3 regions of the Microbacterium sp. GXF0217 genome follow, and region 2 is predicted to be linked to each of the others. Evidence: predicted binding sites of a transcription regulator. Region 2 holds the regulator's gene; each other region holds the start of a gene.
What was found. The regulator HrcA, encoded in region 2, represses chaperone genes, less so after heat shock. The targets are predictions, from matches to a motif close to TTNGCACTCGNNNNNNNCGAGTGCNAA.
Positions count from the first base shown of each region.

Region 1: groES (co-chaperone GroES) is a predicted target of HrcA. The motif match lies at 3,247-3,273, and genes of this name have one in related genera.
Region 3: groL (chaperonin GroEL) is a predicted target of HrcA. The motif match lies at 1,705-1,731, and genes of this name have one in related genera.

Region 1 covers NZ_JBSJZG010000003.1:260,114-265,625, forward strand. Annotated here, with positions in the region: gene tsaD (tRNA (adenosine(37)-N6)-threonylcarbamoyltransferase complex transferase subunit TsaD) at 1-162, shown strand, start outside; gene ACWAT3_RS07455 (hypothetical protein) at 159-611, shown strand; gene ACWAT3_RS07460 (hypothetical protein) at 753-1,934, shown strand; gene ACWAT3_RS07465 (THUMP-like domain-containing protein) at 1,938-3,200, opposite strand; gene groES (co-chaperone GroES) at 3,360-3,656, shown strand; gene rarD (EamA family transporter RarD) at 3,791-4,720, shown strand; gene ACWAT3_RS07480 (ABC transporter substrate-binding protein) at 4,855-5,512, shown strand, end outside.
Region 2 covers NZ_JBSJZG010000001.1:213,144-218,655, reverse strand. Annotated here, with positions in the region: gene ACWAT3_RS01080 (16S rRNA (uracil(1498)-N(3))-methyltransferase) at 1-408, opposite strand, end outside; gene dnaJ (molecular chaperone DnaJ) at 412-1,524, opposite strand; gene hrcA (heat-inducible transcriptional repressor HrcA) at 1,528-2,556, opposite strand; gene hemW (radical SAM family heme chaperone HemW) at 2,650-3,915, opposite strand; gene ACWAT3_RS01060 (DUF1990 family protein) at 3,915-4,568, opposite strand; gene lepA (translation elongation factor 4) at 4,622-5,512, opposite strand, start outside.
Region 3 covers NZ_JBSJZG010000008.1:13,776-19,287, forward strand. Annotated here, with positions in the region: gene groL (chaperonin GroEL) at 49-1,668, opposite strand; gene ACWAT3_RS15260 (LytR C-terminal domain-containing protein) at 1,826-2,383, opposite strand; gene ACWAT3_RS15265 (DUF3263 domain-containing protein) at 2,452-2,709, opposite strand; gene msrB (peptide-methionine (R)-S-oxide reductase MsrB) at 2,830-3,258, shown strand; gene ACWAT3_RS15275 (nitroreductase family protein) at 3,255-3,806, shown strand; gene ACWAT3_RS15280 (DMT family transporter) at 3,808-4,758, opposite strand; gene ACWAT3_RS15285 (SOS response-associated peptidase family protein) at 4,801-5,457, shown strand; gene ACWAT3_RS15290 (MmcQ/YjbR family DNA-binding protein) at 5,457-5,512, shown strand, end outside.

The sequences.
Region 1 (5,512 bases), on a different contig from region 2:
CCGCCGCTGTCGCTGTGCACCGACAACGGCGCGATGATCGCGGCTCTCGCCGCCGAGCTGATCGCGTCAGGGCGTCCGGCTTCGACGCTCGCCTTCGGTGCGGATTCGACGCTGCCGGTGACCGAGATCCAGGTGGCGCCGCAGGCCGGGGCCGCGGTATGAGCGATCTGCCGCGCGAGCCGCGCGTCGAGGGTGCAAGCCCCGAGGTCGAGAGGCCAGCGGGCACCACGCGCCTGCCCGGCGCACGTCGGGAGGGGTATTCGAAGCTCCCGACAGGGCCGGTGGGAGTCGAGCCTGTCGTGGCGAGCGGCCCCGACCCGGATGCCCTGGGTTCCTGGGAGCCCGGCACCACGGAGCCGATCGCGCAGGATCCCTCGCGCCTCGCGCCCTGGGCCCTGCTGGCCGCGATCGTCGCACTCATCGCCTCGTTCTTCGTCGGCTGGGGGATCCCGGTGGCGATCGTCGCCGTCGTCGCCGCGATCATGTCGCTGCGCCGACCGTTGGAGAGCAGAGCGGTCGCGATCTGGGCTCTGGTGCTCGGGAGCATCGCGACGGTGTACAGCGCCGGGTGGCTGATCTGGGCGGCGATGCAACCCGGGATCTTCGGGTAGTCGGATGCTGTCCTCGGGGGAGGCGGGCACTGCGGGAGCGGCCGCGGAGGGCGGATGCCCTGATCCTGTCTCGCCTCGGCGTGACAGACGGCCGGCCCATCGACGGGGCGTCCGGCGACGCCGAGTGAGGGGAGACCGACGGTGACGGACGGCGTTGACGACGACGAACTCCGCGATCTGCGCGCGAAGGCGTACGGCCCCGGCGGTCGGCTGACGGATGCCGAGGCTCGGCGGCTCCAGGAGCTGGAGGCGCTCGTGCGGGGCACCGGCGCGGAGCGGCCCGGAGGGGCCGACGCGAATGCCGTACCGCTGCCGGACGGGCGACCCGCAGGCGGGGATGCTCCCGACTCTCTGCCATCGGGCGGGGCACCAGTGCCGGCGGGAGCGCGAGCGGAGGGCATTGCATGGACCGCCGATTCCGCAGGAGATGCAGGCAGCGACGACAGAGCCGCCGCCGCGGAGGCCGCGGAAGCCGACGCGACCGCTCCTGCTGAGGACGGCGCGCGCCGTGGCATCCGTACGCGTCGGTGGTTCCCGTACGCAGCGGTCGGACTGGTGCTGCTGATCGGGTTCGGCATCGGCTTCGTCGTCTTCGGGCAGAGCGTCCTGCGGTCGGTCGCGCTCTCGCTCGCGGTCGGAGCGGAACAGGTGGCGTTGGAGGCCGACGGCGACTACGACCCCGGGTCGATCACACCGCTCGGGCAGTCGCACGGGGCGACGATCTGGCGCGCGACGCGGGACGAGGGGGAGGAGCAGTGCCTGCTTCTCACCCTCGATGAGCAGAGCGAGTCGAACTGCGTGCCAAGTGAGCAGTTCGGCCAGCAGAACGGCGGACTCTATGCCTCGCTGAACATGTCCGCGGGGGAGGGGGATGATGCGAGCGAGCTCAGCGTCAGCGTGGTCCGCGACATCCACGGCGATCTCGTCGTCGTGGCCCAGGTCTACGATCCGAACGAGTCATGGGACTGGCGGTCGCAGTACACCGAGGAAGAGCTCGCGATCGTCGATCGGATCGAGAGCGAGACCGGCATCAGCGGCGAGTCCCTGCAGCTCGTCGGCTATGACGGCGATCGACCGGTCTGGCAGGACTACAGCGGATCGAGCGCGTGCGTCATCGTCGCCGTGGTCGGCTCGGTCGAGCGCGCATGCGCCGATGACGCCAATGCCACGGTCGTGCTGGAGATCGCGAACCCCGACGGCACCGTGACCGGGTATCGCGTGACGATGTCGGATCGGCGGGGACCGATGCTCACGATCGAGCGCGAGTCGTCAGCCGGGACGGATGCCGCGATCGACGACAAGACCGGCGACGTCGAGCCGTGAGCCTCACACCCGGTCGGCGAGCACGGCGATCCGCTGAGCGCCGACCCGCACGAGGATGAGCGTTGCGCTCTGCGACCCGCTCAGCTTGAGCTTCTTGCGGAAGGCGGCGGGGTCGATGTCCATGCCGCGCTTCTTGATCTCCAGCGTCCCGATGTCGGCCTTCCGAAGCGCCGCGTTGATGGCCTTGACGTTCGCCGGCATCGACTCCCGTACGCGGAACGACTGCACGAACGGACTCGTCACTGCGGCATCCCCGGTCAGATAGGCGATGTGCTCGTCGAGCATCCCGGCATCCAGGCTCCGGGCGACGTCGCCGATCAGCCGGGCGCGGATCACCGCGCCGTCCGGTTCGTGCACGAAGGAGCCGAGCGGACGGACCTCGGCGTCCTCGGCATCCGCTCCGGCCGTGAGCTCATGCGATTCGTCGCCGCGGATCACGAGCGCCGCACGGCGCACGCCGTCCCGCGCAAGCGCTCCGGTCCAGACGACGAGCTCGACGACGCTGCCGTCTGCGCTGACCCATTGCGCCTCGGCATCCTCGGGGAGCGCATCGCGATCGTGGCCGGGGCCGAGCTTGATGCCGGTCGGGATGCGGGCCGCGACGTCGAAGGCCCAGTCCAGCGAGGGGGAGTAGTCGGATGCCGTGACGCGCCGCGTCTCGCCGTGACCGGAGGTGCGGCGGGCGGGGTCCAGCCAGATCGCGGTGCTGCCATCGCCTCGAAGATCTGCGCGATCGTCGGAGGGATCCGCCGAATCCCGCCCGACAACGTCTGAATCTCCGAAGATGGTGCGCACCGCCTCCTCGGCGGTCCCGTGCGACACTGACGCATCCTCGCCGAACGTCGCGAGGTTGTACGCGGAGATCGCGGCGGTGACCTCATCGGCGTCGACAGCGGTCACGCCGAGGCCGGCACCCGCGAACGCGAGGGAATCGCCGCCGATGCCGCAACCGAGGTCCGCCACGTGCCGGATGCCGGCCGCGCGCATGCGCCCGGCGTGCCGTGCCGCGACGCCGAGCCTGGTGGCCTGCTCGAGGCCCGCCTGGGTGAACAGCATCCGCTCGGCGAACGGACCGAACTTCGCAGCCGCCTTGGTGCGCAGCCGTGCCTGGCCGACGACGGCCGACACGAGCTCGGGGGAGTGCCCGGCCGCCCGCAGTCGAGAGACGACCCTCGCGACGTCCGTCGTGGACTCGATGCCTCCGACGTCGTCGAGCAGGCGCAGTCCGTCCGGGGTGAGCAGGGCGGCGAGCTCGGTCATCTCCACCGGTTCAGCCTACGCGGCGGGTGTTCGCCCAGCGCGTTACGCCTCACTGGCACTCGCATTGCGTGAGTGCCAGCCGACGTCCTACACTGGCATTAGCACTCTCGGGTTGAGAGTGCGAACGAGTCTTTCGTGTCAGCGTCAAGAAAGAAGAGGTAGACCGTGTCGGTTTCCATCAAGCCGCTCGAGGACCGCATCGTCATCAAGCAGGTCGAGGCCGAGCAGACCACCGCGAGTGGACTGGTCATCCCCGACACCGCCAAGGAGAAGCCCCAGGAAGGCGAGGTCGTGGCGGTCGGCCCCGGCCGCATCGATGACAACGGCAACCGTGTTCCGCTCGACGTCGCCGTCGGCGACCGCGTGCTCTACAGCAAGTACGGCGGCACCGAGGTGAAGTTCGGCGCGGACGAGTTCCTCGTCCTGTCGGCCCGCGACGTCCTCGCGGTCGTCGTTCGCTGATCTCAGCGACCTTCGCTTCGAAGGCCCGGATGCTCAGGCATCCGGGCCTTCGTGCGTCATGCTTCGTGCGTTTCCTGCCATCGTCGCCCGCAGCGGCATCCAGGGCCGGATGCCGGTCGTAGGGTTGATCAGTGATCACGACGTCCGCCCCACGCACCGAGCAGACCACCGGAGTCCTCTACGCCACCGGTGCCTACCTGCTGTGGGGCGTCCTTCCGCTGTACTTCCTGCTTCTCGTGCCGACGGGGCCGTGGGAGGTCGTCGCCTGGCGGGTGCTGTTCTCGCTGCTGTTCTGCGTGATCCTGCTCGCGATCACGCGCGGCTGGCAGCGCCTCTGGGCCATCGTCCGGCAGCCGCGGCTGCTCGGCCTCACCGCGCTCGCCGGACTCCTCATCTACGTCAACTGGCAGGCGTTCCTCATCGGCACGCTCGACGACAAGGTCGTAGAGACGGCGCTGGGCTATTTCATCAACCCGATCACCACGGTGCTGCTCGGCGTGTTCATCCTGCACGAGCGGATGCGGCGGCTCCAGTGGGTCGCCGTGGCCATCGCAGCGCTCGCCGTCGTCGTGATCATCGTCGCCTACGGCACGGTTCCGTGGATCGCGCTCACCCTCACGCTCTCCTTCGGCTTCTACGGCCTCATCAAGAAGAAGATCGGGCCGTCGGTGGATGCCGTCAGCGGGCTGACCCTCGAATCCTTCTGGCTCATTCCGATCGCCGTCATCCAGCTCATCGCGGTCGGGATGACGACCGGCATCACGATCGGGAACAGCGGGGTCTGGCACACGGTGCTGCTGTGCTTCGCCGGAGTCGCGACCGCGGTGCCCCTGCTGCTGTTCGCCTCGGGGGCGCGGCGCATCAACCTCACCGTGATCGGGATGATCCAGTTCATCACTCCGATCATGCAGTTCATCATCGGCGTGATGATCCTGCACGAGCCGATGCCGACCGAGCGCTGGATCGGCTTCATCCTGGTCTGGGTGGCCGTCGGGGTCTTCGTCGTCGACCTGCTGCTCGCGGCGCGACGGCACCGCCGCACGCCGGCTCCCGAGCCCGTCTGAGCAGTTTCCGCGCCACCGTCATCAACGCGAAACAAGATCGTTAGCGCACCGATACCCGCGGGTATGTGGCCCGGTCATAGGGTTAGACCACCCGAGCGTGGCGTCGCCATGTTCGCTGTTGTCGAAGGAGCAATATGAACGGTTTGCAGGGTTCGCGCCCCAAGCTTCTGGCAGGAATCGCCCTGCTCGGTGCATCGGCGCTGGTCATCGCGGGATGCAGCAGCACCCCGCCAGCCCCCGAGTCCTCCGAGGGATCGGAGTCGACCAATGAGCGCCCCGAGAACGTCGACCTGACGCTGAATCTGGGTTCGCTTCTTCCCGCTACCGGTACCCTCGCCTTCCTCGGCGCACCGATGGAGGCGGGCGTCCAGCTCGCGGTCGCGCAGATCAACGAGGCGGATGCCGGCATCCAGGTCGAGCTGACCAGCGAGGACGAGGGCGACCTGGACAACAAGGCGTACGAGACCTCGATCACCAACCTCCAGAGCGCCGGAATCACGGCCATGGTCGGTGCGGCCTCGTCGAGCGTCACCAAGCTGATCCTCGATGGCAACGCCGGTGCGGGCATCCTCACCGTTTCGCCGTCGAACACGTCGCCGGACTTCTCCGGGATCAACGACCTCTACTTCCGCACGGCTCCGAGCGACCTGCTGCAGGGCGAGGTCCTGGGCAACCAGATCGCCGAAGACGGGCACAAGACCCTCGGCATCATCTACCAGAACGACCCGTACGGCACCGGCCTGTTCGAGGCCATCAAGGCCACGTTCGAGAGCACCGGCGGCGAGGTCGTCG
Region 2 (5,512 bases):
GCGCACGATGGATGCCCAGCGCTCCCGACCCTTCGCCGCCTTCGGTCCTTCCCAGCGGGAGACGCTGCGCGCCGCCTGCCAGGGCACGATCTCGTCGACGCCGAGCTCGCACGACGCCTGCACGGCGAGTTCGTCGCGGTCCCCCTTCGCGAGCGCCTGGACGAGCACGAGGCGCGGCGATGGCGAGTCGACGACGTGCCGGTGTGCGATCAGCACGTCCACTCTGGATGCCGAGACGTCGATCGCCGACCCCTCGAGCCACGCACCCGCACCATCGCCGATCGTGATGCTCTCGCCCACACGAACGCGGCGGACGATAGCGGCATGCTTGGCCTCCGCGCCGGTGAGTGAGACGACATCTCCCTCACCGGCATCCGATGCGGATTCGACGACGAAGTGCAGCGCCATGGCTCAGTGACTGCGGAAACGGTCGCGGAGCTTGGAGAAGAGCCCCTGCTGGAACTGGGCGAGCTGCGGCTTGGGAGCCTTGACCTTCTTCGCGAAGTCCTCGATCAGGCGGCGCTGAGCCGAATCCAGCTTGGTGGGCGTGAGCACCTGCACTCCGACTCGCAGATCGCCGCGCTGCGTGCCGCGCAGCGGAGTGATGCCGCGGCCCTTGATGGTCAACACATCACCGGACTGGACTCCGGCGCGGATCTCGAGATCGACCGGGCCATCCAGACCGTCGATGGTCGTCTCCGCGCCGAGCACGGCATCCGTCATCGCGACTTCGAGAGTCGCGAGCAGATCGTCGCCCTCGCGACTGAATGTCGCGTGCGTCGCGACCGTGATCTCGACGTACAGATCGCCGTTCGGGCCCCCGGCCTTGCCGACCTCGCCGGAGCCGGGAAGCTGCAGGCGCAGCCCGGTCTCGACACCGGCCGGGATGTCCAGCGAGACGGTGCGCCGCGAGCGGACCCGCCCCTGACCGCCGCACGTCGCGCACGGGTACGGAATCGTCGTGCCGTAGCCCTCGCACGTTCCGCAGGGCTGCGAGGTGACGACGTTGCCGAGCAAGCTGCGCACCTGACGCTGCACGTGACCCGATCCGCCGCAGATGTCGCACGTCACGGGCGATGTGCCCTCCTGGCAGCACGAACCCTGACACGTCTCGCAGAGAACCGCCGTGTCGACCTCGATGTCCCGGTGAGCGCCGAAGACCACGTCTCCGAGGTCGAGGTCGACGCGCACGAGTGCGTCCTGGCCGCGCTCCCGCCGCGACCGCGGCCGCGCGCTCCGTCCGCCGCCGGCCGCACCGAAGAACGTCTCGAAGATGTCGCCGAAACCGCCGAATCCGCCGGCGCCGAATCCGCCGTTCTCGTCGCCGCCCATATCGTAGCGGCGTCGCGATTCCTCGTCGCTGAGCACGTCGTACGCGTGCGTGACGAGCTTGAACCGCTCCGAGGCGTCGTCACCGGGGTTCACGTCCGGATGCAGCTGCCGCGCCAGACGGCGATACGCCTTCTTGATCTCGTCCTGGGAGGCATCGCGCGCCACCCCGAGGACCTCATAGTGGTCCGCCACCAGTCACCTCTCGTCTTCGTCGAGCAGTCGGGACAGGTAGCGGGCCACTGCCCGCGCCGCCGCCAGATTGCTCGGATAATCCATCCGGGTCGGGCCCATCACGCCGACCCGCGCCATCCCACCGGGGGTGGCGTAGTTGCTCGCCACGATCGAGGCCTCACCCAGACCGAACGGCTCGTTCTCGGTACCGATGCTGGCCGCGAGCCCGTGCTCGTCGGTCACCATCTCGCTCATCAGCCGCAGCAGCGTCACCTGCTCCTCGATCGCTTCGAGAAGAGGGTGGATGCTACCGCGGAAGTCGTGTTCGCGCCGTGCGAGCGTCGCGGCGCCGGCCATGACGAGCTTCTCCTGGCGGAACTCGTCCAGCTCCTCGGAGATGACGCTTGCCAGGACGCGCTGAGCGACATCCGCGCGGCCGGGCTTCACCGTGGTCGCGAGAGCGCCGACCAGGTCGCGTGCCTCGCTCACCGCCCGCCCGGTGATCGAGGCCGACAGCCGAGCACGCAGCACCGCGACGTCCGCCTCGTCGAGGTCGACCGGGAGAGCGGCGATGCGCTGCGAGACGCCGCCGGCGTCGGTGACGAGCACGACGAGGAGCCGGTTCGGTGCGAGGGCGACGAGTTCGAGATGCGTGAGGTGCGCGCGGGCGAACGACGGGTACTGCGCCAGCGCAACCTGTCCCGTGAGCTGCGTGAGCACGCGGACCGTACGCGCCATGAGATCGTCGAGATCGGTCGGCTCCGCGAGGAACATCTCGATCGCACTGCGCTGCGCTGAGGACAGCGGGCGCAACTGGGCCAGGTGGTTGACGAAGACCCGGTAGCCCTTGTCGGTCGGCACGCGACCCGACGACGTGTGCGGAGCCGTGATCAGCTCTTCATCCTCGAGGAGCGCCATGTCGTTGCGGATGGTCGCAGCCGAAACTCCGAACGAGTAGCGGTCGACGATCGATTTGCTCCCGACCGGCTCGTGCGTGGAGACGTAGTCCTGCACGATCGCCCGGAGCACCTGCAGACCGCGCTCAGTGACCATGACCGCTCTCCTCCCGCTGGCACTCACTGCTTCCGAGTGCCAATTCTACCCGCCGGTCGGCGTCGACCGCGCTCATCTCGCGGATCGGGATGCTCAGTCGGTGAGCTCTCTGACCACGGCATCGGCAAGGAGCCGCCCCCTGAGGGTCAGCTGCACCCGGCCGGAAAGGGCCGCCGCGGGCTCGACGAGGCCGTCGGCGATCAGGCCGGCGACGCGTGAACGGTTCGACTCAGGCAACTCGGAGACCGCGATGCCCTCGCGGATGCGACTCAGCAGGAGCACCCGCTCGAGCATCCGCGACTCCGCGTCCGGCCGCTCGGTGCCCGCAGCCGGCGATTCGGATACCGCGAGCCGCTGCGCGTACGCCGCCGGATGCTTGACGTTCCACCAGCGCAGCCCCGCGACGTGGCTGTGGGCGCCGGGACCGAAGCCCCACCAGTCCGAGCCGCGCCAGTAGGCGAGATTGTGGCGCGAGCGGTTGTCGCTCGTCGATGCGGTCCCTGAGCCCGCCGCACCGCTCGCTGAGCCTGTCGAAGGGCGGGCCCAGTTGCTCACCTCGTACCATTCGAATCCGGCATCCGCGAGGCGGCGGTCGGCGAGCTCGTACATGTCGGCCTGCAGATCATCGTCCGGCATCGGGACCTCGCCGCGACGGATCTGACGCGCGAGCTTCGTGCCGTCCTCGATGATGAGCGCATACGCGGAGATGTGGTCGGGCGCGAACGCCAGCGCCGCATCCAGCGAGGCATGCCAATCGGCCAGCGATTCCCCCGGCGTGCCGTAGATGAGGTCGACGCTGACGGCCAGGCCGGCGTCGCGCGCCGCATCGACCGCGGTCCGCACGTTCGACGGCTCGTGCGTGCGGTCGAGCGTCGCCAGCACATGCGGCACGGCGGACTGCATTCCGATCGAGAGGCGCGTGACCCCGGCATCCACCAGCGTCTTCACGACCTCCGGCGTGACCGTGTCCGGGTTGGCCTCGACCGTGACCTCCGCCCCGTCGCGAAGCCCAAAGGCGTCGCTCGCCGCGGTGAGCATCCGCGCCAGATCCCCGGCGGGCAGCAGCGTCGGCGTTCCGCCGCCGAAGAAGACGGTATCCATCGGCCGCAGAGCACCGGCGTCGGAGAGCACGCGACGCGCGAGAGCGATCTCGGCGATCAGCGTCGTGGCGTAGTCCTCCTGCTTCGCGCCGCGCAACTCGCTCGACGTGTAGGTGTTGAAGTCGCAGTACCCGCAGCGCACCCGGCAGAACGGCACATGCAGATATGCCGAGAACGGGGTGTCCGCGTCGATCTCGAGGTCGCCGGGCAGACGACCATCGACCGGAGCGGGATCGCCGATCGGGAGGGGGCCCGCCATCAGAGCGGGGTCGCGTACAGCGGCGAGATCGCTCGCAGGTACCGCGCGAAGAGCTCACGACGGCGCCGCTTCACGAGCGCGGGGACCGTGCGATACAGCAGACCGCTCGGCGCGTCGAAAGCGCGGACGGTGAACCAGACCTCGTCATTGTCCTCGCGCCATTCGATGTCGAACGATTCCTCGCCCTTCACCACGGAGCCGCCGACCGTGCCCAGCACGAACCCGATGCGCCTGGCGTCCTCGGTCACCGAGATCACGCGCAGTTCGGCATCGGCACGCATCCCTGCCACCCGACCGCGCAGATGCACGGTCATGCCCGCACCGGCGTACGGCAGCCCTTCGGAGTCGAAGCGCTGCTCGACGTCACGACGGCTGGGCGCGATCGCATTGCCCTCGGCATCGAAGCTCACACCCGAGTACGAGGGACCAGGCGCCGGACGGACATCGTCGACGGAGAGACCGGCTGCGCGCTGCGCCGTCCAGGAGAGCAGGGCGTCACCGGCCGTGCGGAAGCGCTCGGCTCCGCTGCCGATCCGCCAGGCGTTCTCCGCGGGGATGCTGTGCTCCGGCGGATACTGCATCAGGTCGGGCGCGTGCGTCGCACCCACGGCCGCATAGTCCACCGTGTCGTCTCGGAAGGTACCGCGCCGCATGATCTCCAGCCTACCCATCCTGCCTGGGAGCGCCCTGGCGACCCCCAGCATCCCTACTTCTTTTCCTTGCCTTCGACGTCTCCGGAGAGCGCGGCGATGAACGCCTCCTGGGGGACCTCGACGCGGCCGACCATCTTCATGCGCTTCTTGCCCTCCTTCTGCTTCTCGAGCAGCTTGCGCTTGCGGGTGATGTCGCCGCCGTAGCACTTGGCGAGCACGTCCTTGCGGATCGCGCGGATGGTCTCGCGGGCGATGATGCGCGCGCCGATCGCCGCCTGGATCGGCACCTCGAACTGCTGGCGAGGGATGAGCTTGCGCAGGCGCTCGGCCATCATCGTTCCGTAGGCGTACGCCTTCTCGCGGTGCACGATCGAGCTGAACGCGTCGACCTTGTCGCCCTGGAGCAGGATGTCGACCTTCACCAGATCCGCTTCCTGCTGTCCCGCCGGCTCGTAGTCGAGCGAGGCGTACCCCTGCGTCTTGGACTTCAGCTGGTCGAAGAAGTCGAAGACGATCTCACCGAGCGGCATCATGTAGCGCAGCTCGACGCGCTCCTCGCTGAAGTACTCCATACCCAGGAGCGAGCCGCGCCGCGACTGGCAGAGCTCCATGACTGTGCCCACGTAGTCCTTGGGCAGCAGGATCGCGGCCTTCACCATAGGTTCCGACACCGAGCCGATGCGCCCGTCGGGGTACTCGCTCGGGTTCGTCACGGTCACGGTCTCGCCGGTGTCGCTGGTGAGGACTTCGTAGATCACACTGGGTGCCGTGGTGATGAGGTCGAGTCCGAACTCTCGCGACAGACGCTCGGTGATGATCTCGAGGTGCAGCAACCCAAGGAATCCGCAGCGGAAGCCGAAGCCGAGTGCGACCGAGGTCTCCGGCTCGTACTGCAAGGAAGCGTCCGAGAGCTTCAGCTTGTCCAGCGCCTCACGCAGCTCCGC
Region 3 (5,512 bases), on a different contig from region 2:
AGCCGGGGCGTTTCTGTGTGAACCGCGAGGTTCTGAACCTGTCTGGACTCAGAAGTCCATGCCACCCGTCGGGTCGCCGGCCGGAGCCGCGACCTTCTCGGGCTTGTCGGCGACGACAACCTCGGTCGTGAGGAACAGACCGGCGATCGATGCGGCGTTCTGCAGAGCAGAGCGCGTCACCTTGGCCGGGTCGATGATGCCCGCTGCGAACATCTCGACGTACTCACCCGTGGCGGCGTTGAGGCCCTGACCCGTGGGCAGCTCCGCGACCTTGGCCGCGACGACGCCCGGCTCGAGACCGGCGTTGAGGGCGATCTGCTTCAGCGGAGCCGAGATGGCCACGCGAACGATGTTCGCGCCGGTTGCCTCGTCGCCGTCGAGCTCGAGAGCATCCAGAGCCTTGGTGCCGGCCTGGATCAGCGCGACGCCACCGCCGGGGACGATTCCCTCTTCGACGGCTGCCTTCGCGTTGCGAACGGCGTCCTCGATGCGGTGCTTGCGCTCCTTGAGCTCGACCTCGGTCGCCGCACCCGCCTTGATGACGGCGACGCCGCCCGCGAGCTTGGCGAGGCGCTCCTGGAGCTTCTCACGGTCGTAGTCGCTGTCGGTGTTCTCGATCTCGCGACGGATCTGGGTCACGCGACCCTCGATCTGGTCGGACTCGCCGGCACCCTCGACGATGGTGGTCTCGTCCTTGGTGATGATGACCTTGCGAGCACGGCCGAGCAGGTCGAGCGTCGTGTTCTCGAGCTTGAGACCAACCTCTTCGGTGATGACCTGACCACCGGTGAGGATCGCGATGTCCTGCAGCTGCGCCTTGCGACGGTCGCCGAAGCCGGGAGCCTTGACGGCAGCCGACTTGAAGATGCCGCGGATCTTGTTGAGCACGAGAGTCGCGAGAGCTTCGCCCTCGACGTCCTCGGCGATGATGACGAGCTCCTTGCCGTCCTGGATCACCTTGTCGACGACGGGGAGAAGATCCTTGATGTTCGAGATCTTCGAGTTCGCGATGAGGATGTAGGGCTCCTCGAACACGGCTTCCTGGCGGTCTGCGTCGGTGACGAAGTACGGGTTCAGGTAGCCCTTGTCGAAGCGCATGCCCTCGGTGAGCTCGAGCTCGGTGCCGAAGGTCTGCGACTCCTCGACGGTGACGACACCCTCCTTGCCGACCTTGTCGATCGCCTCGGCGATGAGCTCGCCGATCGAGGGGTCCGCAGCCGAGATGGACGCGGTGGCCGCGATCTCCGCCTTGGACTCGATCTCCTTGGCGCTGGAGAGGAGCTCTTCGGTGATGGCCGCGACAGCCTTCTCGATGCCCTTCTTGAGCGAGATCGGGTCGGCGCCGGCTGCGACGTTGCGCAGACCCTCGCGGACCAGAGCCTGAGCGAGGACGGTCGCGGTGGTGGTTCCGTCACCTGCGACGTCATCGGTCTTCTTGGCGACCTCCTTGACGAGCTCCGCGCCGATCTTCTCGTACGGGTCGTCCAGCTCGATCTCCTTGGCGATGGACACACCGTCGTTCGTGATCGTGGGGGCGCCCCACTTCTTCTCGAGCACGACGTTGCGACCACGCGGGCCGAGGGTCACCTTGACAGCGTCGGCGAGGATGTTCAGGCCGCGCTCGAGACCGCGACGGGCCTCCTCATCGAAAGCGATGATCTTTGCCATGAGTTTTGTCGTCCCTCCTGGACGTATACGTTCGGTTTAGCACTCGGAGTGATCGAGTGCTAACGCCCATTCTGGCACTCGACCACATCGAGTGCAAGCCGCGTACGCGCAGAGAGAAACACGTGCCGACCGGGAACCGGTGCGGCACCATGACCACCTACTCGGCGGGCGCTTCGCCGGTCCGATCGAGGCCGATGACGACGGTCAGCTGGGCCTGCCCCGTATCGTTCATCGCGGCGTAGTAATCGCTCTGCTCGACGACGGCGCCGCCGATGAGACCAGCGAGTCCTGTCGCGGCATCCGCATCGGCCTCGTCCACGTAGTAGACGGTGGTGTCGGCGAAATCGTCCGATGCACCGTCGACCGCGAACACGAGGTCGGCGTTGTACCCGGCGGTGATCAGCTCCTCGCGCATCTGGTCGTCCAGGCCATCGTCCGGCGTCGCGTTCAGGATCATCACCGAGTACGAGGTGTCCACGATCCCGGTGTCCTCGGGAACGGGCGCCACCGAAGCCTCGGGGGTCGGGAACAGCACGATGCGCCCCATGACGACGAGGGCGACGAAGATGCCGACGACGAGCAGGACGAGCGCGGCGACGACAGCCCAGAGCAGGACCATCCACCCGTTGCTTCCGGGGTTCTCGGCGCGGTGGGCTCCTACGCGGCCGGACGTGCGGGGGACATCGTCGAAACGATCACGAGCGGGCTTGGACACCCCTCGATGCTAGGGCATGCATCTCGGCATCCTCCGAAGCGACGTTCAGGATGCCGCGGCCGACGCTCTCAGCCGACGAAGCCCTGCATGCGCACGGTGCGCTGCGCGCCGCGGGCGTCCCGGATCCGACGCAGCCGCCGCACCAGGAGCGGGTCGTGCGCGAGCGCCTGCTCGGTGTCGATGAGTCGCCAGAGCAGCTGGTAGTAGCGCGCGGGGCTCATGCCGAGCTGCGTCCGGATCGCCTCTTCCTTCGATCCGCTGTGCCGCGGCCAGGAGACCTCGACCGCGAGAATCGCGCGGTCGCGGTCCGTCAGATCTCCGAGCATGCCCGAAGCCTACGCCGGGAGCGCCTCCGCTCCGGGGAGCCACTCCCGGTGTTCCGCATCCGCGCGCGCCGACCGCGTCCAGGCGCGTCAGAATAGAACATGACGACTCAGGAGGTCCGGATGTCATACAGCGTGAACAAGTCCGATGAGCAGTGGCGTGCCGAGCTCGGCGACCAGCAGTACGCCGTGCTCCGCGAAGCGGCCACGGAGCGCGCCTGGACGGGCGAGCTGCTCGACGAGGAGCGCGCGGGCCTGTACACCTGCGGCGCGTGCGGCGTCGAGCTGTTCAAGAGCGGCACGAAGTTCGACTCCGGCTGCGGATGGCCGAGCTTCTACGAGTCCATCCGCCCGGATGCCGTCGAGCTCATCGAGGACACGACCCTGGGCATGGTGCGCACCGAGGTGCGCTGCGCGAACTGCGGGTCGCACCTCGGCCACGTCTTCCCCGACGGCTTCGGCACACCGACCGGTGACCGCTACTGCATGAACTCGCTGGCGCTGAACTTCACGCCCGCGCCGCCCGACGCTCCGAAGAACCCGCAGTCGTGAGCGCGCTCGACGCCGTCCTCGCCCGGCAGTCCTGGTCGAAGGTCACGGACGCGGCACCGACCCACGCGGAGCTGCTGCCCCTCGTCGCCGCTGCCGGACGCGTCGCCGACCACTCCTCGCTGCGCCCGTGGCGGCTGATCGAGCTGCGCGGGGCCGACCGCGAGGTACTCGGCGCTGCCATAGCGAAGGCGGAGGGCGACAAGCATCCGTCGTCCAAGCCGCTGCGCGCGCCGCTGGTGATCGCGATCGTGGCCAGCTATCGCCGGAGCGAGAAGGTGCCGCGCTGGGAGCAGGAGGCCGTCGCCTCCGGCGTCGCGCACACGCTGAGTCTGCTTCTGGATGAGGCGGGGTGGGGCGTCATCTGGCGCACCGGTCATTACACGCGCGCGAAGGCGGTCGCGAAGGCGCACGGGCTGAAGAAGAACGAGGAACTGCTCGGCTGGCTCTATGTCGGCGGCAAGCCGACGAAGAAGCCGGGACGCCGCAAGCCCGTGGATGCCGGAGCCCTGCTGACCCGGATGCCGGCCGCGAAGACCAAGAAGAAGTAGCTCAGCGTCGGCGCTTGCCCAGGAGCGCGACGAGAACGCTCGTGACGGCGACCGCCACCATCGCGATGGTCTGCCAGAGGGCCGGGCCTGCGTCGGCGGGCCAGATCGCGTCGATGACCACCGCCGTCACGAGCTGTCCGAGCACGGATCCGAGCCCCAGCAGCAGCACCCCGGTCTGCGCGACCAGTCGCGCGCCGAGGAAGATGTACGAGACGCCGAGGAGTCCGCCCAGGTACATCCACGGTTCGGCGGGAAGCGGGTTCGGCGGTCCGTTGAGGACGACGCTGACGCCGGCGCCGATCGCGAGCACGATCGTCCCCGCGATGAAGCTCATCATGGTGGCGGCCACCGGCGATTCGACACGCTGCGCGAGACGACCGTTCGCCGCCTGCTGCCAGGCGATGCCGACACCGGCGGCAAAGGGCAGCAGCAGCATCCACAGCGGGGCCGAGGCGAGCACGTCGCCGCCGAGCGAGATGCCGACGGCGAGCAGCGCGAGCGCTCCCCCGGCCACGCGGCCCATGGTGACCGCCACGACGCCGGCCGGTCCGAACCCGATCCGGTCGAGGATCAGTCCGTGCAGCGTCTGGCCTGCCACGACGCCGACGGTGAACAGCGACACCCCGAGGACAGCGGCGGTCAGGCCCTGGGTCGTCACAGTCAGAGCACCGCAGGCGCCGCCCAGCAGCATCCATACCGGGACAGTCCGTGATCGGATGCCGAACCAGAGCCGCGCCATCCCGGCTCGCCCGGCGGGGAGCGCAGCGACCAGGACCGCCAGCAGCAGCAGGCCGGAGGAGAACGAGACGAGTCCCGCGACGACCCCGTCGCCGAGGCGGACGCCGAGCACGCCGTTGATGCGGGCCTGGATCGCGGTCATCGCTCCGATCGAGACCGCGCCGCCGATCGCGACGAAGGCGGGGATTCGACGACTGCGGGACACTTCTGTCACGCTACCCGACCGGATGTCGGTGGCCGGGGATACGCTTGCGGCATGTGCGCGAGCTACGGACTCGATCCCCGCTTCACCGATGCCGAGCTGCTGGCCGAGGCGGATGCCGACATCCTCGACGGCCTGCGGGAGTGGGCCGAGCGCAATGCCGGCGAGACGCTGCGGCCGACCGGCAAGAACCTGCGCAACCTGAACCCGATCGTTCTGGCACAGGACGGTGATGCGACGCTCGAACCCGCGTGGTGGGGGTTCCTCGTGAACGGCGAACCGGCGAAGTTCCCGTCGATCAATACGCGCTCCGAGCGTCTGCAGGATCAGCCGGGCAAGGCTCGGTCACGGGCGATCGTGCCGTCGACCGGATGGTTCGAGCTGCAGAAGCCCGATCGGGTGTGGCACGAGTTCGGGCTCGACACCGGAGCGCTGTTCGGCATGGCCGCCGTGACGCAGCGCGGCCGGACGGCGGACGGCGAATGGTTCACGTGCTTCTCGATCGTCATGCGCCCGGCACCGGAGCACCTGGTAGACATCCACGATCGGATGCCGGTGCTGATCCCGACCGACTACGCGCACGAGTGGCTGCTGGGCGAAGGCGGGCGCGAGGTGATCGACGAGGCGCTGGGGGCCGCGGCATCCCTGGACGACCGCGTCATCGCGACCCCGCGCAGCAACGACAAGGGCGCCGCGGAGAAACTGTTCTGATGGATGACGAGACGCTGTTGCAGACCGCCCAGGCGCGCGCGGACGAGCTGCCGGG